Regions from separate parts of the Serratia sp. Ae19-1 genome, predicted to be linked through region 1. Evidence: riboswitches for the same ligand, from Rfam matches in the RefSeq annotation. Region 1 holds a riboswitch; each other region holds the start of a gene.
The links. Region 1 has a riboswitch for thiamine pyrophosphate ahead of thiB (thiamine ABC transporter substrate binding subunit). Riboswitches for the same ligand answer to the same signal wherever they lie in the genome.
Positions count from the first base shown of each region.

Region 2: another riboswitch for thiamine pyrophosphate. It lies ahead of tenA (thiaminase II); the one in region 1 lies ahead of thiB (thiamine ABC transporter substrate binding subunit).
Region 3: another riboswitch for thiamine pyrophosphate. It lies ahead of thiC (phosphomethylpyrimidine synthase ThiC); the one in region 1 lies ahead of thiB (thiamine ABC transporter substrate binding subunit).
Region 4: another riboswitch for thiamine pyrophosphate. It lies ahead of thiM (hydroxyethylthiazole kinase); the one in region 1 lies ahead of thiB (thiamine ABC transporter substrate binding subunit).

Region 1 is NZ_JBCHWD010000005.1:234,915-240,170, reverse strand. It holds gene thiP (thiamine/thiamine pyrophosphate ABC transporter permease ThiP) at 1-1,310, opposite strand, end outside; gene thiB (thiamine ABC transporter substrate binding subunit) at 1,286-2,272, opposite strand; TPP riboswitch at 2,330-2,448, opposite strand; gene sgrR (HTH-type transcriptional regulator SgrR) at 2,486-4,147, opposite strand; gene sgrT (glucose uptake inhibitor SgrT) at 4,235-4,411, shown strand; gene AAIE04_RS16315 (sugar efflux transporter) at 4,565-5,256, shown strand, end outside.
Region 2 is NZ_JBCHWD010000003.1:343,524-348,779, reverse strand. It holds gene AAIE04_RS11845 (ABC transporter substrate-binding protein) at 1-511, opposite strand, end outside; gene AAIE04_RS11840 (ABC transporter permease) at 547-1,314, opposite strand; gene AAIE04_RS11835 (ABC transporter ATP-binding protein) at 1,311-2,051, opposite strand; gene tenA (thiaminase II) at 2,048-2,731, opposite strand; TPP riboswitch at 2,794-2,896, opposite strand; gene AAIE04_RS11825 (LLM class flavin-dependent oxidoreductase) at 3,046-4,068, shown strand; gene AAIE04_RS11820 (Rossmann-fold NAD(P)-binding domain-containing protein) at 4,082-4,816, shown strand; gene AAIE04_RS11815 (GlxA family transcriptional regulator) at 4,943-5,256, shown strand, end outside.
Region 3 is NZ_JBCHWD010000002.1:292,581-297,836, forward strand. It holds gene hemE (uroporphyrinogen decarboxylase) at 1-996, opposite strand, end outside; gene nudC (NAD(+) diphosphatase) at 1,035-1,802, opposite strand; gene AAIE04_RS06745 (Rsd/AlgQ family anti-sigma factor) at 1,904-2,407, shown strand; TPP riboswitch at 2,447-2,571, shown strand; gene thiC (phosphomethylpyrimidine synthase ThiC) at 2,686-4,629, shown strand; gene thiE (thiamine phosphate synthase) at 4,622-5,256, shown strand, end outside.
Region 4 is NZ_JBCHWD010000007.1:89,001-94,256, reverse strand. It holds gene eno (phosphopyruvate hydratase) at 1-46, shown strand, start outside; gene AAIE04_RS19425 (AzlC family ABC transporter permease) at 113-823, shown strand; gene AAIE04_RS19420 (AzlD domain-containing protein) at 820-1,140, shown strand; gene AAIE04_RS19415 (AraC family transcriptional regulator) at 1,147-1,986, opposite strand; TPP riboswitch at 2,321-2,417, shown strand; gene thiM (hydroxyethylthiazole kinase) at 2,453-3,244, shown strand; gene thiD (bifunctional hydroxymethylpyrimidine kinase/phosphomethylpyrimidine kinase) at 3,244-4,044, shown strand; gene AAIE04_RS19400 (inhibitor of vertebrate lysozyme family protein) at 4,129-4,587, shown strand; gene gutQ (arabinose-5-phosphate isomerase GutQ) at 4,627-5,256, opposite strand, start outside.

The sequences.
Region 1 (5,256 bases):
GGGTTGTAACGTTCGGCGAGGTCGCGCATCGGATTCTCCAACACCTTGAGCGCATAGGGCACCGCCATCAGCGCATTGGTGAGGATCACCAGCGCATAGGGCGACTGCGGCAACCCGATGGTATCGCTCAGCAGCAGGAAAAAGCCGGTGGCCAGCACGATGCCCGGCATCGCCAGGATCACCATGCCGCTCAGCTCCAGCGCCTGGCCGCCGCGCAGCTGCTGCCGCAGCTTCAACTCGCGGCTGCTCCACAGCAGCATCAGGGTGAGCGCCACGCACAGCAGCCCGGCGCCGAGGGCGATGCGCAGCGACGTGAACAGGGCCTGCCACAGCACCGGCTGGCGTAGTACGCTGAGGATAGCCTGGTTGGCGCCATCGGCGATCACCGCCAGCAAGGGCGGCAGCAACAGCAACAGCGCGGCGGCGATCAGCAGGGAATCGCCGATGCGTCGCCACAGGCTGTCTTCCGGATTGCGCCAGCGCTGGGCGTGGGTATGCCCCACCGGCAATGCCTGGCTCAGGCGCTGACTGATCAACACCAGCCCGAGACAACAGCCCAGCTGGATCAGCGCCAGCATGGCGGCGCGTCCCAGATCGTAGTCGTAACTCAGCGCCTGGTAGATCGCCAGTTCGATGGTGGTGGCCTGCGGCCCGCCGCCCAGCGACAGCACGGTGGCGAAGCTGGCGAAGCACAACATGAAGATCAGCGCGCCGCTCGGCAGGATTTGGCGGCGCAGCGCCGGCCATTCGACGAAGCGGAACTGCTGCCAGCCGCTCATGCCCAGTTGGGCGGCCAATTGGCGCTGTTCCACCGGAATATTCTCCAGCGCCTGCAGCAACAGGCGGGTCGCCAGCGGCAGGTTAAAGAACAGGTGCGCCAGCAGAATGCCCTGCAGGCCGTAAGGCGAGAAGCCATACTCCACGCCCAGCCAACCGCACAGCGTCGCCAGCCAGCCCTGGCGCCCATAGACGCTGAGCAGGCCGAACACCGCCACCAACACCGGCAGTACCAGCGTCATGGCGCACAGCCGCAGCAGCAGTTGCCGGCCAGGGAAACGGCGGCGATAGAGCGCGCGCGCCAGCGGGATGGCGGGCAGCACCGAGATCAGCGCCGATAGCAGCGCCTGCCAGAAGGTGAAACGCACCACGTGCCACAGATAGCTGTCCTGCGACAGGCTGCGCCAGTCGCTGTCCGGCGCGTGACGCCACAGCGAACCCATCGCCAGCGCGGCGACCAGCAGGATCACGCCGGCGGCCAGCAGCCCCGGCCAGAGCCAGCGGGGGATCAGCGGCTGACGGCGGTTTGCCATGCCCGGATCCAGCCGCCGCGTTGTGTGGCCACCTCTTCGGCGCTGTACTGCAGCGCGGTATGCGGTACGTTCATCTGTTCAAAGCCGACGGGCAGCGGAGTGTTGATCACCGGGTACATCCAGTTGCCGGTCGGGATGGTGTTCTGGAATGCCGGCGTCACCATGAACTGCATGAAACGTTCCGCCAGTTCGGGCTGTTTGGCGGCCTTCAGCTTGCCGGCCACTTCCACCTGCAGGTAGTGGCCTTCGCTGAACATGGCGGCGGCGTAGAGGTCTTTTTTCTCTGCGATCAGGTGATAGGCGGGAGAGGTGGTGTAGCTGAGCACCAGATCGCCTTCGCCTTTCAGGAACAGGCCGTAGGCTTCACTCCAGCCTTTGGTGACGGTGACGGTCTTCTTCGCCAACTGCTGCCAGGCGGCCGGCGCCTTGTCGCCATACACTTTCTGCATCCACAGCAGCAGGCCGAGGCCCGGCGTGCTGGTGCGCGGATCTTCGTAGATCACTTTCCAGTTGCGATCGCTGCTGACCAGCTCCTGCAGGCTTTTTGGCGGGTTCTTCAGTTTTTCTTTGTTGTAGACGAAGGCGAAGTACCCGTAGTCGTAAGGCACGAAGGTCGCGTCCTGCCAGCCGCCCGGCACCGTCAGTTTGGCGCTGTCGACGCCGCTCGGCGCGAACAGGCCGGTTTGCTGCGCCGCCTGCAGCAGGTTGTTGTCCAACCCCAGCACCACGTCGGCGGCGCTGTTCTTGCCTTCCATGCGCAGGCGGTTCAGCAGCGAAACGCCGTCCTCCAGCGCGACGAACTTCAGTTCACAGTCGCACTCGGCCTCGAAGGCTTTCTTCACCGCCGGGCCAGGGCCCCAGTCGGCGGCGAAGGAATCGTAGGTGTAAACCGTCAGCGTTGGCTTGGCGAACACCGGCGCGGCGCACAGCAGCAATAAGCAGGGCAGATATTTTTTGACCACGTTGCACTCCTGAGAAATAAGGGGGCAAGGGCATCTGAGGGGGCGAGGCGGCGTCGCCGGTTCGCTGGGCTCAAATCCCTCCGCCGGTATTGACCGGATCAGGTTCGACGGGTGTGCTCTCAGCGGAAAATCGGGCGTGTGATACGCAGTGAATTTCCGCACCCCGTTGAGACGGCGCTATTGTAAAGATTAACCGGCCTTGACGAAAGGCGCTTATGCCTCCGGCGGGGCAAACCAGGCGGACTTGAAGTCGAACCAGCCGAGGGTGTTCATCCGCACGCCGCGCATGCTGCGCTGGCCGTGCAGCTGCAGCCAGTGGTGGAACAGCGGATGCAGTTGATGATCGCTGACCAGACGTTGGCAAAACTCCGCCAGCGGCAGGCGGTTGGCTCGCCACAGCGCGGCGTCCTGCGCCAGATCCTCGTTCATGCAGTGCTGCATCAGCGGCAGTTCATACAGTGTGGCGAACAGCGAAAACTCCAGCGGCAGATAGAAGTTGGCGCTGCCGAGCCACAGATCGCTGCGCGCGTCCCCCTGGTGCCAGGTGGCGTAGTCCACGCTTTGCACGATCAGGCGGATGCCGTGCTGCGCCAGCAGCGGCTCGATCGCCTGACGGATGGCGTGAAACTCCGAATGCTCATTGAAGTGGGTCATCGTCAGTTCGGTCAGACCCGGCGGCTTGGGCTGCTGCGCCAGCGCGCGGTTGTGGTGCCAGCGCGGCAGCAGGCCGTACGCCGGCGACCAGTAGCGCTGATAGAGCGGCCCGGCGTGGCTCAGCAGCGAAATGGGATTGATCAATTCGCACAGCCAGCTGCGAATGGCGGGATCGGCCGCCAATGGGGAGCGCCGATCGAACAGCAGGAAATAACAGCCCTCTTCCAGCCGGCTTTCCAGTTCATTGTTGGCGGTTTCATCGCCCTGCAGCTGTACGCCTGAGTGCACCAGCTCTTCGGAGAATTCCGGCAGCACCCAGATATTCACCTCATCGATCAGCGCCCGGTAGCCGAAATAGTCGTCGAAGGCGTGGATCTTCATCTGGCTGGGGAGATTGCGCACCACGCGGTATGGGCCGGTGCCGATCGGATGGCGGGCGAAGTCCGGCAGCTCGCGCCATTCGCGCGGCAGGATCATGGCGTGTACGCTGCCTAATAGCCAGGGCAGCCAGTGATCGGCGCTGCGCAGATGCACGTCGACAACGAACGGCGTCGGCGAGGTGACGCTTTCAATATGCGAGAACAGCGGTTGCGAGGTCAGACGCGAAAGCGAACTGATGACGTCCGCCATCTCCAGCTCGCGGCCGTGATGAAAATGGATCGCCGGGCGCAGGTAAAACCGCCAGTGCAGCGGCGTCAGCATTTGCCAATGGTGGGACAGGTCGGACTCCAGTTCCCCGTTTTCCTCATTTATGCGCGTCAGGCCGTTGAAGATCTGGCGCGCCAAATGGGTCTCCGAACGCCGCAGCGCCGAGCCGGGCAGCAGGTTGTACAGCTGCCGGTAGTAGAGCACCCGCAGGATGTGTTTCCCCTGGCGGAAGCTGCGCCCCAGCTGCGACAGCAGCATCTGGCGTACCACGTCTTTGTCGCCTACCAGTTGCACCAACTGATCGATGCGATCCTGTTCCAGCAGCTCCTCGGCCCGCTGTTGCTGCAGCGCCAGGCCGGTGTAATGGAAGGTGAGCCGCGAACGCTTGCCGCGCCCCGATTCCGCCTGCCAGGTGAGCCAACCCTCCCGTTGCATGGCACTCAGCAGGGAGCGCACATGCCGCCGCGAGCAGCTGAGCGCCTCCGCCAGCGCCTGCAGCGTGGTGTCGGTGGTTTCACCGTGGCAGCGCTGCCACAGACGGATGAACTGCTGCTGCAATCTGGACGTGGACATAAAAGAGGAACACTCCCGCCTCAAGTCGTCAATTTTTCTTTCCCTATATTACGCCGATAATTTTCATCAATGAAAGGGGAGGGCGTAATGATGAAAGCTTTCTTATCCAAACAGTTCTATCAGCGCTATTTCCGCGCGGTGCGCCGTCAGCATGCCGACTGGCTGAGCGTGGTGCCCGAACAGGCGCGGCTGGCGATGCTGGCGCACCTGACGCAATGGGACATCAAAGAGATGACCGACAAGCAGTACCGCGAGCACCTGTAGGGGCTGCGGCGACAAGTTTCTGAGTAATGGTGCTGTTTCACCAGCCAGTGGGGCGACCCACTGGTTTTTTTATGCGTGGTCAGGGCGATGCGCTTGCATTTTTCTCGCCGTGGCCTAAGGTTTCACTTTCGTTTTGAGGTCAGGGAAGACGATATGCAACGCCTGAGCCGGCTGACACTGCGCATCAACCCCATCTTTGCCGCATTCCTGCTGATCGCTTTTCTTTCCGGCATCGCCGGCGCGTTGCTGACGCCGACGCTCAGCCTGTTTCTGACCACCGAGGTGAAAGTGCGGCCGTTGTGGGTCGGGCTGTTTTATACCGCCAATGCGGTAGCCGGCATCCTGGTCAGCTTCCTGCTGGCCAAGCGCTCCGACACCCGCGGCGATCGACGCCGATTGATCCTGCTGTGCTGCCTGATGGCGGTCGGCAACTGTCTGTTGTTCGCTTTCAATCGCGATTATCTGACGCTGATCACCGCCGGGGTGTTGCTGTCGGCGATCGCCAACACCGGCATGCCGCAGATTTTCGCGTTGGCGCGTGAATACGCCGACAGCGAGGCGCGTGAAGTGGCGATGTTCAGTTCGGTCATGCGTGCCCAGCTTTCGCTGGCGTGGGTGATTGGCCCGCCGCTGTCGTTTGCGTTGGCGCTGAATTATGGGTTCACCGTGATGTTTCTGATCGCCGCCGCCACCTTCGTGATTTGCGCGCTGCTGGTGTGGTTCACGTTGCCATCGGTGCCGCGCGCGGCGGAGCGCAATGAGCTGCATGGCGGTGCCTCTGCGCCGATCGCGCCCGCCGGCGCCTGGCGCAATCGCGACGTGCGGCTGCTGTTCATCGCTTCGAT
Region 2 (5,256 bases), on a different contig from region 1:
GGCCCGCCAGCAGGGCGCTGGTCAGCTGGAAGTTGACGTTGATGAGCTTGATATCCTGCGGTTTGAGATGCTCGTGTTCAACCATGGTGGCCAGCGTCGCCTGTTCGATGCCGCTGACCGAGTAACCCACCGTTTTGCCCTTGAGATCCGCCGGCGAGGCGATGTTCTTGTCCAGCGCGATCACCGTATTCAGCGGCGTGTTGATCAGCGTGCCGACGCGCATCAGCGGCAGGCCCTGATCGGCGAAGAAGTGCAGTTGCGGCTGATAGGTGATGGCGAGATCGGCCTGTTTAGCGGCCACCAGCCGCGGCGGCAGCGCCGGATCGGACGGCGGCACGATCTTGACGTCCAGCCCTGCGGCCTTGAAGGCGCCGATCTGCTCGGCCACCATAATCGGCGCGTGATCGGGGTTGATATACCAGTCGAGCACCAGCGTCAATTTCTCGGCCGCGCCGGCCTGGCCGGTGATGGCGGCGCCGAGCAACAGCCCGCAGAGGGTATGTTTAATCATGGTTGTTCCTTTATCCCTGGTTATGGTTGCAATCATCAGTCGTTTTCCGGCGCCCAGGCGATCAGGCGCCGCAGCAGCGCATCCACCGCGGCCCACAGCAACACGGTCATCAGCACTAGAATAAACAGCGCGGCGAAGCAGACGTCGGTCTGCATGCGCGCGTTGGCGTTCAGCATCACGTAGCCCAGCCCTTCGGCCGAGCCGACCCATTCGCCGATGATGGCGCCGATCGGCGCGACCGCAGCGGCCATGCGCAGGCCGGAGCCGAAGGCCGGCAGCGCCGCCATCAGCCGCACGTGCCGCAGTTGCGCCCAGCGCGAAGCGCGCATCGTGCGTGCCAGATCGAGATAGTCGTTGTTGACTCGGCGCAGCCCGTCGAAGAAGGCCGACACCACCGGGAAGAAGATCACCAGCACCGCCATCGCCACCTTGGCGCTCATGCCGAAGCCGAACCACAGCACCAGCAGCGGGGCCAGGGCGAACACCGGTATCGCCTGGCTGGTGAGCACCAGCGGCATCAGCCAACGCTGCAGGCGCGGCGAGAAGATCATGCACAGCGCCAGCGCCGCACCGAGCAACACGCCCAGAACCAGCCCGCTGACGATCTCCGAAGCGGTGACCAGCGTGTGCCAGGCGAGGTAGCCGCGCCCGTCCCACAGCGCCTGCGCCACCGCGCCCGGCGTGGGCAGCAGAAAGGCCGGGATGCCGCTTTGCCCTGCCAGCCACCACAGCAGCAGCAGGCCGGCGAACACCGTCAGCCCGCGCCGCAGGCGGGTAAGCCCGCGTTCTTTGGCGATATTCATTGCGCCGCCCTCACCATCTGCTGCAGCAACTCGGCCTGGCTTTTCAGCAGGTCGGCGTCATCCGGCGCGCGCGGCGGCTGCCCTTTGATGCAGTGGCTATCGTCGAGACCGAGCGGCCAGGGTGACAGCACCAGCAGGCGGTGGCTCAGACGGCAGGCCTCCATCGGATCGTGGGTGATCAGCAGCACGGTGTTTTGCGCCAGCAGCTCGGCGGCCAGGCTCTGGATTTCGGCGCGGGTAATGGCGTCCAGCGCGGAAAAGGGCTCGTCCATCAGTACGATCGGCTGGCGTTCGTAGAGCGTGCGGGCGATGGCGGCGCGCTGGCGCATGCCGCCGGACAGCGCGGCGGGCAGGCTGCGGCCATGCGCGGCCAGGCCCACGCGTTCAAGCAGGTGCGCCGCCCACGCCCGATCCGGCGCTTCGCCGCGCAGCCGCGAGCCGAGGGCGACGTTCTCCTCGATAGTCAGCCAGGGGTAGAGCAGGTCTTTCTGCCCCATGTAGGCGATGCGCCCGGCGATCGGCAGGCCGTCGCTGCCGCTCACCGTGCCTGAGCTGGCCTGCGCCAGCCCGGCGATGATCTTCAGCAAACTGGTTTTGCCGGCGCCGCTGGCGCCGAGCAGAGCGACGAAGCTGCCGCCGGCGATGTCGAAGCTCAGCCGGTCGAAGACGATTTGCTGACCGAAACGCAGGCTGAGATCCCGCACCTGGATGCCGGGCGGGAGAAGCGGGGAGGTCATGAGGCGTTCAGCCCCATTTGCCAAAATGCCGATTCCAGCTGGGTGGCGGTGGTGAAAATCTGCGCCAGCTCGGTGAGGCGGCTCTGCGCCCCGCGCTGATGGCCGACGGTCTCCAGCAGTTCGATGGCGGCGCGCACGCCGGCCAGATAGCCCTCGTCTCCGTAGTTGCGGATCCAGGAGGCGTAAGGATTACCCTCCATTTTGGTGGCGGGATCGTGCAGCAGCCGCAGGCCGATTTCGGCATAGCCGGCCACGCAGGGCAGCAGGCCGGCCAGCAGATCGAGGGCGTCGCCGGCATGGCCGATATCCAGCACGTAGCGGGTGTAGTTCATGGTCTCCGCCGCTTCCGGCTGGGCGGCGATCTGCGCCTCGTTCAAGCCCCATTCGGCGCAGTAGGCCACGTGCAGCGGCAGTTCGGCGACGATGCCGTTGAGCGAGGCGGTGGCGGCGCGCATCTCCGGCAGGGTGCGCAGCTTGCTGACCAGCAGCGCGTAGGCGCGGGCGAAGTGCAGCAGGAACAGATAGTCCTGGGTCAGGTAGCGACGAAAAGCGCGTTCGGGCAAGGTACCGGCGGCCAGCTGCTGCAGAAACGGGTGATCGACGTAGTCCTGCCAGTGGCTGCCGGCTTGTTGCCGCAGCCGGCCGTAAAGACCGCTTTCGAACAGGGTGGTGATGGACATGGGACCTCCTTGAGTCAGTGGAGATCCGGGCACGCTGAGGTATGAACAGGCAACGGGTGATTGCGTTGTTGCCTAACCGTCCCTTCGCTGGCATGACCCAGATCAGGTTCAAAGGGTTCGGCTTACGCCATCTCAGCCCGTAACAGGACACCCCTCGGAGCTGCTTGTTATACGACATTTGTTTTTTGATTACAATCGTCGGGCGGCGGCGCGGCAATCGGTTCGTTTAGTGCGATCGGGGGCGATTTTGCTGGCGCAGAGCGCGCGGTTTTTGTCACTGTAGGCCTATGTTTTGCCTTTGAGGACGATTCCCGATGAAAAAGATTGGTTTTCTCTCGTTTGGCCACTGGTCGCCTTCCGCTCAGTCCGGCACCCGTTCAGCGGCGGATGCGCTGCTGCAGTCTATCGATCTGGCGGTCGCCGCCGAAGATCTGGGGGCGGACGGCGCCTATTTTCGTGTGCACCACTTCGCGCGCCAGCTGGGATCGCCATTCCCGTTGCTGGCCGCCATCGGCGCCAAAACCCAACGCATCGAGATCGGCACCGGCGTGATCGACATGCGCTATGAAAACCCGCTGTATATGGTGGAGGACGCCGGCGCGGCGGATCTGATCGCCGGCGGGCGTTTGCAGCTCGGCATCAGCCGCGGCTCGCCGGAGCAGGTGATCGACGGCTGGCGCTATTTCGGCTATGCCCCGGCCGAGGGGGAAACCGACGCGGACATGGCCCGCCGCCATACCGAAGTCTTTCTGGAAGCGCTGCGCGGCGAAGGGTTCGCTGAACCCAATCCGCAGCCGATGTTCCCCAATCCGCCCGGGCTGCTGCGGCCGGAGCCGTTTTCCGCCGGGCTGCGCGATCGCATCTGGTGGGGTGCCGGTTCGAACGCGACCGCCGTCTGGGCGGCGAAGCTGGGTATGAACCTGCAAAGCTCGACGCTCAAGAACGACGAGACCGGCGAACCCTTCCATATCCAGCAGGCCAAGCAGATCCGCGCCTATCGCGCCGCCTGGCAAGAGGCCGGCCATGCGCGCGAGCCGCGGGTTTCCGTGAGCCGCAGCATCTTTGCGCTGGTGGATCAGCGGGATCGCAATTACTTCGGCGGCGGCGGCAAAGAGGGCGATCAGCTAGGGTATATCGACGCGCAGACCCGGGCGATCTTCGGCCGCAGCTATGCCGCCGAGCCGGACGCGCTGATCGAGCAGCTGGCGCAGGACGAGGCCATCGCCGAAGCGGATACGCTGCTGCTGACCGTGCCTAACCAGCTGGGCGTGGATTACAACGCCCACGTTATCGAATCGATTTTAACCCATGTCGCGCCGGCGCTCGGCTGGCGCTAAACGGAGGACTGGCATGTCACGTATTTTCATTACCGGCTCGGTGGACGGGCTGGGCCGCGCCGCCGCGCAAACGCTGTTGGACGAAGGGCATCAGGTTATCCTGCATGCGCGCGCCCCCGGCCGTCTGGAGGCAGTGCGCGATCTGCTGGATCGGGGCGCGCAGGCGGTGATTGGCGACCTGTCCGAGGTGCAGCAAATCCGGCAGGTCGCCGAGCAGGTGAATCGCCTCGGCCGCCCGAATGCGGTGATCCACAACGCCGGCATGTTCACCGGGCCGCAGGTGATGCCGGTGAACGTGATAGCGCCCTATCTGCTGACGGCCCTGATCGAACGCCCCGATCGCATCGTCTACCTGAGCAGCAGCATGCACTTTGACGGCGTAGCGGAACTGAACGGCGTGGATTGGCTTGGCGGCGCAGCCGGCTCCTATTCGGACAGCAAGCTGTTCGTCACCGCGCTGGCCGCCGCCGTGGCGCGCCTGTGGCCCGGCGTCATCAGCAGCGCAGTCGATCCCGGCTGGGTGCCGACCAAAATGGGCGGCGCGGACGCGCCCGACGATCTGGCGCTGGGACACGTGACGCAGGCGTGGCTGGTGAGCAGTGATGAGCCGCAGGCCCTGGTTTCCGGCGGTTATTGGCACCATCAGCAGCGGTTGGATCCTCATGCGGCGGTGCACGACGAGGCGTTTCAAACGGCGCTGCTGGCGCAGTTGGCGCGCGTGAGCGAGGTGAGTTTGCCTCAGGCCTGATGGCCGCGTTCTCCTGGCCCGTCGGTGGTTATCGGCGGGCTTTTTTATGCCCGCAGGGTGAACCGACGGGGCTTTTCTTATACAGTGGTTGCCTGGCCTGTTTTGATTGTTATTTATATTATCGCCATGCACACATTTCTGATTATCGTCCCCGAAGGGGGCATGCTGTTCGAAGCGGCGGGCATCGCCGATATTCTGATGCAGGCCAATCGCCTGAGCCCTGCCGAGGCGCCGCTGTATCAGATCGCGGTCGCCACCACGCAATCCCATCGGGTGGTACACGGCCTGTCCGGTCTGAGCCTGCTGGCCGATCATCGCCTGGCGGATCTCGATCCGGCCCTGCCGCGCGATACCGTCATCGTCGCCGGCAAAGGGGCGACCGAAGAAGAGGGCGCCCTGGTGGCGGATTGGCTGCGCCGCGCGGCCCCGCAGGCGCGCCG
Region 3 (5,256 bases), on a different contig from region 1:
ATCCTGATGGATGCCGTGGCCCAGGTTGAACACATGACCGTTGCCGTGGCCGAAACCGGCCAGAATGGTCTCCACTTCTTCCGCGATGCGCGCCGGAGAAGCATAGAGCATCGACGGATCCATATTGCCCTGCAGCGCCACTTTGTCGCCTACGCGACGGCGCGCGTCGGCGATGTCGGTGGTCCAGTCCAGCCCCAGCGCGTCGCAGCCGGTGGCGGCCATCGCCTCCAGCCATTGCCCGCCGCCTTTGGTGAACAGCGTCACCGGCACGCGGCGGCCGTCGTTTTCACGCAGCAGACCATCGACGATCTTGTGCATGTAGTGCAAAGAGAACTCGCGGTAGTCGCGCCCGGTCAGTACGCCGCCCCAGGTGTCGAACACCATCACCGACTGCGCACCGGCCTTGATCTGGGCGTTGAGGTACAGAATCACGCTGTCCGCCAGCTTGTCCAGCAACAGGTGCAGCGTCGCCGGTTCGGCATACATCATCTTCTTCAGCTTGGTGAAGGCCTTGCTGCTGCCGCCCTCGACCATGTAAGTCGCCAGCGTCCACGGGCTGCCGGAAAAGCCGATCAACGGCACTTCGCCCTTCAGCTCGCGGCGGATGGTGCGCACCGCGTTCATCACATAGCCCAGCTCCACTTCCGGATCGAACACCGGCAGTTTGTCGACGTCGGCACGACAGGTGACGGGTGAGCTGAAACGCGGACCTTCGCCGGCTTCAAAGTACAGGCCAAGCCCCATGGCGTCAGGAATGGTGAGAATGTCGGAGAACAGGATGGCGGCGTCCAGCGCATAGCGGCGCAGCGGCTGCAGCGTGACCTCACAGGCCAGCTCCGCGTTCTTGCACAGCGACATGAAATCACCGGCCTGGGCGCGGGTTGCCTTGTACTCCGGTAAATAACGACCGGCCTGGCGCATCATCCATACGGGGGTCACATCCACCGGCTGACGCAACAGCGCGCGCAGGTAACGATCGTTCTTCAACTCAGTCATTTATGGGGCTCCCTTAATAATCTGCCGGCCATTGTACATTATTCTGCCCGGCACAGCGCCACGGTGTCCTCAATCAAGCGGCGTGCCACGGTGCCGGGCGGCGGCAACAGCGGCAATTGGTCGTAACGATACCAGCCGGCGTTGAGCAACTCTTTGGGATCGTGACGGATTTCGCCCTGATGGTAATCGGCCATAAAGGCCATCATCAGCGAGTGCGGGAACGGCCAGGGTTGCGAAGTGACATAGCGCAGGTTTTTGATTTCAATGTTGCTCTCTTCCATCACTTCACGCGCCACCGCCTGTTCCAGCGTTTCGCCCACTTCGACGAAGCCGGCCAGCACCGTGTGAATGCCGCCGCGATGGCGCACGTGCTGCGCCAGCAGGATCTGATCCTCGCGCCGAATGGCGACGATCACGCAGGGCGCGATCTGCGGGTAGTAGCGCTCCTTGCAATGGCCGCACAGGCAGGCGCTTTCGGTGCGGCTGAGGTGCATCTCATGGCCGCAGTAGCCGCAATAGCGATGGGAGCGGTAGAAATCCGCCAGCTGCACGCCGCGCCCGGCTAGCTGGAACAAGCCGCGATCCTGATCCAACAGCTGACGCACCGAGCCCATCTCCCGCGGCATAGCCTGGCGCACCAGCCAAACCGGCGCGCCCTCCCATTCACCGATGGTGCGCGCCATGTGGCCCTGCAGCCCGAGGGCGGCGGCCGTTCCCGACGGCAATTCACCGTTCGGTAACCAAAGTTTGCTTTCATGGCTGACGATCCACCAGCCGTTTTCATTGCCCGTTAATGCAAGTTCCATATCGTTGTTGCACAACCTCAGCTTCACTGGCACTCTACGAATCGGCTTTGTTACATTTTAATAACTTACCGGTTACTTTTATTACTTACACGGAGTCAAACATGCTCAACCGTTTGGAAAGGCTGACTCAGCGCGTTGGCGGTAGTAATGAATTAGTTGATCAATGGCTTCAGGCCCGCAAGCAGTTGCTGGTCGCCTACTGCACACTGGTAGGCCTCAAACCGAATAAAGAAAAGCATACGCCGCTGAATGAAAAAGCGCTGGAGAACTTTTGCCACAACCTGGTGGATTACCTCTCCGCAGGGCATTTTCATATCTATGACAGAATTATCAAACAAGTGGAAGGCGCGGCCAGTCCGAAAATGTCGCTGGCGGTGAACATCTATCCCAAGCTATGGGCCAATACCGAACAGATCATGGCGTTCCACGATCGCTATACCGAAGTGGATATCGATCAGGAGGTTTGTCTGGAGTTCCATCAGGCCCTGTCGGATATCGGCGAAACGCTGGCGGCGCGCTTTGCGCTGGAAGATAAGCTGATCCTGCTGGAGGCGGAAGCCGCGCAGCAACCGCTGCCGGACCAGGCGCTGGATCCGGCGCGTTAAAATTTTATAGTTTTTTTTCTTATCCCTCCTATACTGGGGTGCATCTTGTCGGAGTGCCTAGCGCCTGATTTGTTCATCGAATCAGCCAGGCTGAGACCGTTAATTCGGGATCCGCGGAACCTGATCGGGTTAATACCCGCGAAGGGAACAAGAGTAATCTATCGCCACAGGCACGGCCCTCTTTTTGCGGGCGCCCTGCCTTATCGGCCACCATCATTACTCCCTCCGAACTCCAGACAAGCAACTTTCCCAACCCAACACACTGGTAGGAACTTGCTATGTCTAACGTTAATCCACCGCGCGCCCGCAAAGCGCAACGCGAAGCCGCCCAGCAGTTTATCGACACGCTGCAAGGTATGGCTTTCCCTAACTCACGCCGCATCTACCTGCAGGGCTCGCGCAGCGATATCCAGGTGCCGATGCGTGAAATTCAGCTCAGCCCGACCCTGGTCGGCGGCAGCAAAGATAATCCGCAGTATGAACAGAACGAGGCGATCCCGGTGTATGACACCGCCGGCCCGTACGGCGATCCGCAAGCCGAGCTCGACGTGCACGCCGGCCTGGCCAAGCTGCGCGCCGGCTGGATCGACGCGCGCGGCGATACCGCCACCCTGAGCGGCGCCAGCTCCGGCTTCACCCAACAGCGGCTGGCGGACGAAGGCCTCGATCACCTGCGTTTCGAACACCTGCCGCTGCCGCGCAAAGCGTTGCCGGGCAAGTGCGTCACCCAATTGCACTACGCCCGTGCCGGCATCGTCACCCCGGAGATGGAATTCATCGCCATCCGCGAAAACATGGGGCGCGAGCGCATTCGCGGCGAGGTGCTGCGCCACCAGCATCCGGGCCAGAGCTGGGGCGCCAACCTGCCGGACAACATCACGCCGGAGTTCGTGCGTCAGGAAGTGGCCGCCGGCCGCGCTATCATTCCCGCCAATATCAACCACCCGGAGGCGGAGCCGATGATCATCGGCCGCAATTTCCTGGTGAAGGTGAACGCCAATATCGGCAACTCGGCGGTCACGTCGTCGATAGAAGAAGAAGTGGAGAAACTGGTGTGGTCCACCCGCTGGGGCGCAGACACCGTGATGGATCTCTCCACCGGCCGCTATATTCACGAAACCCGCGAATGGATCCTGCGCAACAGCCCGGTGCCCATCGGTACGGTGCCTATTTATCAGGCGCTGGAGAAGGTCAACGGCGTGGCGGAGAACCTCACCTGGGAGATGTTCCGCGATACGCTGCTGGAACAGGCTGAACAAGGGGTCGACTACTTCACCATCCACGCCGGCGTGCTGCTGCGCTACGTGCCGATGACCGCCAAACGCCTGACCGGCATCGTGTCGCGCGGCGGCTCGATCATGGCCAAATGGTGCCTGTCGCACCATCAGGAAAACTTCCTCTATCAGCACTTCCGTGAAATCTGCGAGATCTGCGCCGCCTACGATGTCTCGCTGTCGCTCGGCGACGGCCTGCGCCCCGGATCGATTCAGGACGCCAACGACGAAGCCCAGTTCGCCGAACTGCATACGCTGGGCGAGCTGACCAAAATCGCCTGGGAATACGACGTGCAGGTGATGATTGAAGGCCCGGGCCACGTGCCGATGCAGATGATCCGCCGCAACATGACCGAAGAGCTGGAACACTGCCACGAAGCGCCGTTCTACACCCTCGGTCCGCTGACCACCGACATCGCCCCGGGCTATGACCATTTCACCTCCGGCATCGGCGCGGCGATGATCGGCTGGTTCGGCTGCGCCATGCTGTGTTACGTCACGCCGAAAGAACACCTCGGCCTGCCGAACAAAGAGGACGTCAAACAGGGCCTGATCACCTACAAGATCGCCGCTCACGCCGCCGATCTGGCCAAAGGCCATCCGGGCGCGCAGATCCGCGATAACGCCATGTCCAAGGCGCGCTTCGAATTCCGTTGGGAAGATCAGTTCAATCTGGCGCTCGATCCGGCCACCGCGCGCGCCTATCACGACGAAACCCTGCCGCAGGAGTCCGGCAAGATCGCCCACTTCTGCTCAATGTGCGGGCCGAAATTCTGCTCGATGAAAATTTCGCAGGAGGTGCGCGACTACGCCGCTGCCCAAGAGGCCGCCAAGCCGATCGAGGTGCAGCTGACCGGCATGGAAAAAATGTCCGCCGAGTTCCGCGCCCGCGGCAGCGACCTGTATCACAGCGCCACCTCGCTGCAAGAGGAGACCAGCAATGACTGATATCACTACCCCCTTCCCGGCAACGCCTCACAAACTGGGGCTCTACCCGGTGGTCGACAGCGTAGAGTGGATCGCTCGCCTGCTGGAGGCCGGCGTCACCACGATCCAACTGCGCATCAAGGATCTGCCTGACGAGCAGGTTGAACAGGATATCGCCGCCGCCATCGCGCTGGGCCGGCGTTATCAGGCGCGGCTGTTCATCAACGATTACTGGCGGCTGGCGGTCAAACACGGCGCCTACGGTGTGCATCTGGGCCAGGAAGATCTCGATACCACCGATCTGGCGGCCATCCATCGCGCCGGGCTGCGGCTGGGGGTCTCCACCCATGACGACGCCGAGCTGGCGCGCGCGCTGGCGGTGAAACCTTCCTACATCGCGCTGGGGCACATCTTCCCCACTCAGACCAAAGACATGCCTTCGGCACCGCAGGGGCTGGCGGAGTTGAAACGTCACATCGCCGATTTGGCGGATTACCCGACGGTGGCGATCGGCGGGATCAGCATCGATCGCGTTCCGGCGGTGCTGGCGTGCGGCGTCGGCAGCGTGGCGGTGGTCAGCGCCATCACCCAGGCGCCGGACTGGCGCGCGGCGACGGCCGAGCTGCTGCGGCTGATCGAGGGCGAGGA
Region 4 (5,256 bases), on a different contig from region 1:
GCTGCTGCGGTTGCAGGATGCGATCGCCGATGCGCAGGCCGTCTGAACCCGCCCGCGCTTTTTACCCCTTGCCCCGTTGCCGTGGGCAAGGGGGATCCACGAGAAGCCTACCATGAAGCCGATGCCTTTCTTTGTTCAGGGCAGTAAAGACGCCATGCCTCTGTTGCTGGGTTTGCTGCCCTTCGCCGTCCTGACCGGCGTCAGCGCCATTCAGGCGGGAATGACGCCCTGGGTGGCTCAACTGTCGTCGTTGTTGTTAATGTCCGGGGCTTCGCAAATTGCCGCTGCCACGCTGATGACGGCCGGCGCCGCACCGTTGGTGGTGATCGTCACGCACATTGCGATCAATTTTCGCTATGCCATCTACAGCGCCGGGCTGTCTCAGCTCAGGCTCCAGTTCAGCCCGCTGACCAAGCTGGCGGCGGCGCAGGTATTGATCGACCAGACTTACGCGCTGACGTTTTTGCGCTGCCAGGCCCAGCCGCTGAGCGCGAAAGAAAAAACGCTGTATTACTTCGGCACGGCGCTGCCGATGTGGCTGGTGTGGCAAACGGGGACGGCGGCGGGGATCCTCGCCGGTCCGTTAATTCCCGCCGCCTGGCATCTGGAGTTCGCCATCACCCTGTGCTTTATCTCGCTCCTGGTGCCAATGTTGAAAAACGCCCCCATCGTGGTGGCGGCCGCGGTTGCCGGGCTGGTTTCCGCCTTTACCTGCGGATGGCCCTATAACCTGGGGTTCTTGTTTTCGATGGCCGCGGGCGTCTTGGCCGGCGGTTTGTATCACAAGGGCAGAGGGCCTCAACGCAGCGAGGAGCCGTCATGAGCGAGACGACGATTCTATGGGTGCTGGCCATCAGCACGCTGGGCACGTTTTTACTGCGTTATTCCTTTTTGTGGCTCAACGATCGTGTGCCGTTTCCCGAGCGGGTGGGCGAATGGTTGAAACTGATCCCGGCCACGGCCATCGTGTCTCTGATCGTGCCGGCCCTGATCGCTTCACCCTCGGCGCTGTCGGCCGAAGGCGCGCCGAAACTGTGCGCGGCGATCGTGGCGACGCTGGTGATGTGGAAAACGCGCAACGCCACCTTGATGCTGTTGCTCGGGATGGCGGCGTTTTGGCTGATTCGCGGGCTTGGCTGACAACGCTCAGCGCGTGTTGGGCTTGTGCAATTGGTCGCGGTATTTTTTCGGCGTCACGTCCCGGTGGTGTTTGAAAAAGGAGATGAAGGCGCTGGTGGTGGAGAACTCGAGATAGTGAGCGATCTCGGTGATCGGTTTATCGGTGGTCAGCAACTCCAGGGCCAGTTTCAAACGCACCTGCTGGCGCCACTGCTGATAACACATGCCGGTTCCCTGAACGAACAGACGATGGATGGTGCGCTCGGAAGCGCCGCAATGGGACGCCAGCTCATTCAATCGCGGCACCATTTCACCTTTCAAATGGTAACACTGCAGGTAATTGCGCACCCGGGCATCGTTCGGCAAGGCCGGCCAGGCGGGGGAATGGGCGGCGACGCGGATTTTGTCGATGAGCAGAGATTGCAGATGGAACTCGGTTCCCGCCATCCAGTCGGTGTGGAAAGGGGAACGGCACATGGTTTCGATAACCTCTTCCAGCAGCGGAGTGAGGGTAAAGACCTCGACGTTTTTCGACAGCGGCGCGAAGCGCTGTTGGTCGAGATAGACGGCGCGAAAATCGACGTTGTCGCGCAGGATCACATTGTGGGCAACGCCGCCGGGGATCCAAAGCAACTGATGCGGCAACACGGAGCAAATGCGCGCTTCCAGCATGACGATAGCGGCGCCCGATTTGACGTAGACCAGCTGGCCTTTGGCATGCGAATGCATTCTTGAACGTAACGAATGTTCTTTCTCATCTGAGAAAGTGGCGTAGATCGACACGATGGGCGTATCGATGGCGTCGGGGTCAAAATGTTCATTAAGCAGATCTGAATTGACGAAGATGGATTCAGTGATTTCTGGCATAGCATCATGACTCATAAAATGTGTGGCTATAGTAATGAGAATTGATGAGTTGTGTCTAGCCCGTGCTTGCGTCGCTTGCATCAGGTCACGTTTTCGCTCCGGTTTGATAAGGAGTGAGCGTGTTTTCCCGCCTCAATGACGGCATCGGTTAGTTTTTTTATTATCAGTAAATTTGATGTTTTCGGGCCGCAGGCCGACGGCGGGCCGCTTCTGCCACATTCTGCCCAGCGTCTGCTCCGCCAGCGCACGGCCAATTTATTCGCTTGTTTGTCCGCGCCGCCGCTGGCATGATCCCGCTCAGGGATTAACGCAGCGTTGATCACAACCTATTGATTTTCATGACTCGGGGTGCCCTTCCTGGTGAAGGCTGAGAAATACCCGTATTACCTGATCTGGATAATGCCAGCGTAGGGAAGTCACGGCAGCCCAACCGGCGCCGCCTTCTTGAACGCCGGTTGGGAGGAATATGATCGCTCGACCTGATGCACTACCCGGCGCTCGCGCCGCGGCCTGTCTGACCCAATTCCAACAGCGGCCTCCGCTGATCCACTGCCTGACCAACGAAGTGGTGCAATCGCTGACCGCCAACGTGTTGCTGGCGCTCGGTGCCTCCCCGGCGATGGTGGTGGAGCCGCAAGAAGCGGCGCAGTTCAGCGCGTTGGCCGACGGCCTGCTGATCAACGTCGGCACCCTCAACGCGCTGCGCGCCGAATCGATGCGGGCGGCGGTGGCCGCCGCCAATCAGGCCGGCAAGCCCTGGACGCTGGATCCGGTGGCGGTCGGCGCGCTCTCCTACCGCACCGCCTTCGCTAAACAGCTGCTGGACGAGCAACCGGCGGCGATACGCGGCAATGCCTCGGAAATCATGGCGCTCAGCGGGTTGCTGGCCAGCGGCCGCGGCGTGGACAGCGGTGACGATTCGCTGGCGGCACTGCCCGCCGCGCGTGAGCTGGCGCGGCGCAGCGGCGCGGTGGTGGCGGTCACCGGCGTGGTGGATTACGTCACCGACGGCCAGCGCGACTGGGCGATCGAAGGCGGCTCCCCGCTGATGACGCGGGTGGTGGGCACCGGCTGCGCGCTGTCGGCGGTGGTGGCGGCGTTTTGCGCGCTGCCGGGCGATCGCCTGGACAACGTGGCGACCGCCTGCCGGGTGATGTCCCATTGCGGCGGCCTCGTGGCCAAACAGGCCGCCGGGCCGGGCAGCTTTACGCCGGCGTTCCTCGACGCGTTGTATCAACTGCGCGGGGAGGATCTGTGATGAAACGTATCAACGCGCTGACCATCGCCGGCACCGATCCCAGCGGCGGCGCCGGTATTCAGGCCGATCTGAAAGCTTTCTCGGCGCTTGGCGCCTACGGCACTTCGGTGATCACCGCGCTGGTGGCGCAGAATACCCGCGGCGTGCAGTCGGTGTATTACATCGATCCGGCGTTCGTCGCCGCGCAGCTGGACTCGGTGTTCAGCGACGTGCGCATCGACAGCGTCAAGATCGGCATGCTGGCCAACGCCGACATCGTGCAGGCGGTGGCCGAACGCCTGCGCCATTATCGGCCGGAGTTCGTGGTGCTGGATACCGTGATGCTGGCGAAAAGCGGCGATCCGTTGCTGGCGCCAGAGGCGGTGGCCTCGATTCGCAGCGAGCTGTTGCCACTGGTGTCGATCATTACGCCGAATCTGCCGGAAGCGGCGGCGCTGCTGGCGTGCGCGCCGGCGGAAGATGAAGCGCAGATGCGCGAACAGGGGCGGGCGCTGCTGGCGATGGGCTGCCAGGCGGTGTTGATGAAGGGTGGCCACCTGAGCGAAAGCGAGAGCCCGGACTGGCTGTTTACCGCAGAAGGCGAGCAGCGCTTTACCGCGCCGCGGGTCGCCACCCGCCACACCCACGGCACCGGTTGCACGCTCTCGGCCGCGCTGGCGGCGCTGCGCCCGCGCCATGCCGACTGGGCGGCGACGGTAGCCGCCGCCAAGGACTACCTGCAAAAAGCGCTGCAACAGGCGGATACGCTGGAAGTGGGGCACGGCATCGGGCCGGTGCATCATTTCCACGCCTGGTGGTGAGTCAACTTTTTGCCGCAACCGTGGTCTGACTAGTTCAGGCCCGGTTTTACGGGCGAAACCTGATTTAACCTAGGGAGAAGGACTATGACGGGACACCAGACGCTGCGTTGCGCCCTCTTCGGCGTACTGCTTAGCTTCAGCGCGGGCAGCTTGGCCCAGCAGATCGTCACCACATCGGATTTGATTCAGCAGCCGGGGTATCAGGCCAGCTGGCAAAATATGGTGAAAGGCCAGGCGCGGATGCCGGGCTGGGCGCGCAAGGGCGTCGGCACCTCTACGCCGGCGCAGAATCTGAACTGGAAGGGCAAAGAGTATCTGGTCGGCAACCTGTGCAAACCGCACGACTGCGGCAACAACTTTTTAATCGTGGCGTTCAGCGCGGATAAATCCCAGGCCTGGGGCGTGCGGGTCGAGGTGGCGGACCGGCCGGAAGCCGTCGATCACCCGAAGAAGTACGCCAAGTACCAGTGGCTCGGTAAGCCGGATGAAGATATGAAGGCGCTGCTGAAGCAGCAGTTCGAGAACAATCCTGACTGGAAATAATCTGGCTGGGGGCGCCGCTGCAGGCGCTCCCAGCACCGATCAGCCGATGCCGGCCTGATGCAGATCGTGCAGGTTGAGCGCCCCCACCAGTACGCCGTCCATATCGACCACCGGGGCTGCGCTGATGTGCTGTTCGTGCAGCGCTTCCAGCGCTTCGCCGGCACGCCACTGCTCCGGCAGCCGATAGCCGGGGCGGGTGATCGCCGGGCTGAGCGGATCCTGCAGGCTATTGCCTTTCACCAGCCAGCGGCGCAGGTCGCCGTCGGTAAACACCCCCACCACCCGTTGCTGCGTGTCGCAGACCGCCACTAACCCGAGCCCGGTGCGGCTCAGTTCCAGCATCGCTTCCATCACGTTGGCGCTTTCGCTCACGCGCGGCAGGCGATCGCCGGTGCGCATCAGGTGATGCACGCGGTTCAGCAGGCGCGCCCCCAGGCTGCCGCCCGGGTGCGAACGGGCGAAGTCTTCCGCGTTGAAACCGCGATGGCGCATCAGCGCCATCGCCAGGGCGTCGCCCATCATCAGAGTGTTGACCGCGCTGGAGGTCGGCGCCAGCCCCATCGGGCAGGCTTCGCGCTCGACGCCGATATCCAGTACGCAGGCCGCGGCCTGCGCCAGAGGCGACTCTTTGCCGCCGGTGATGGCGATCACCGGAATGCCGTTCTCCGC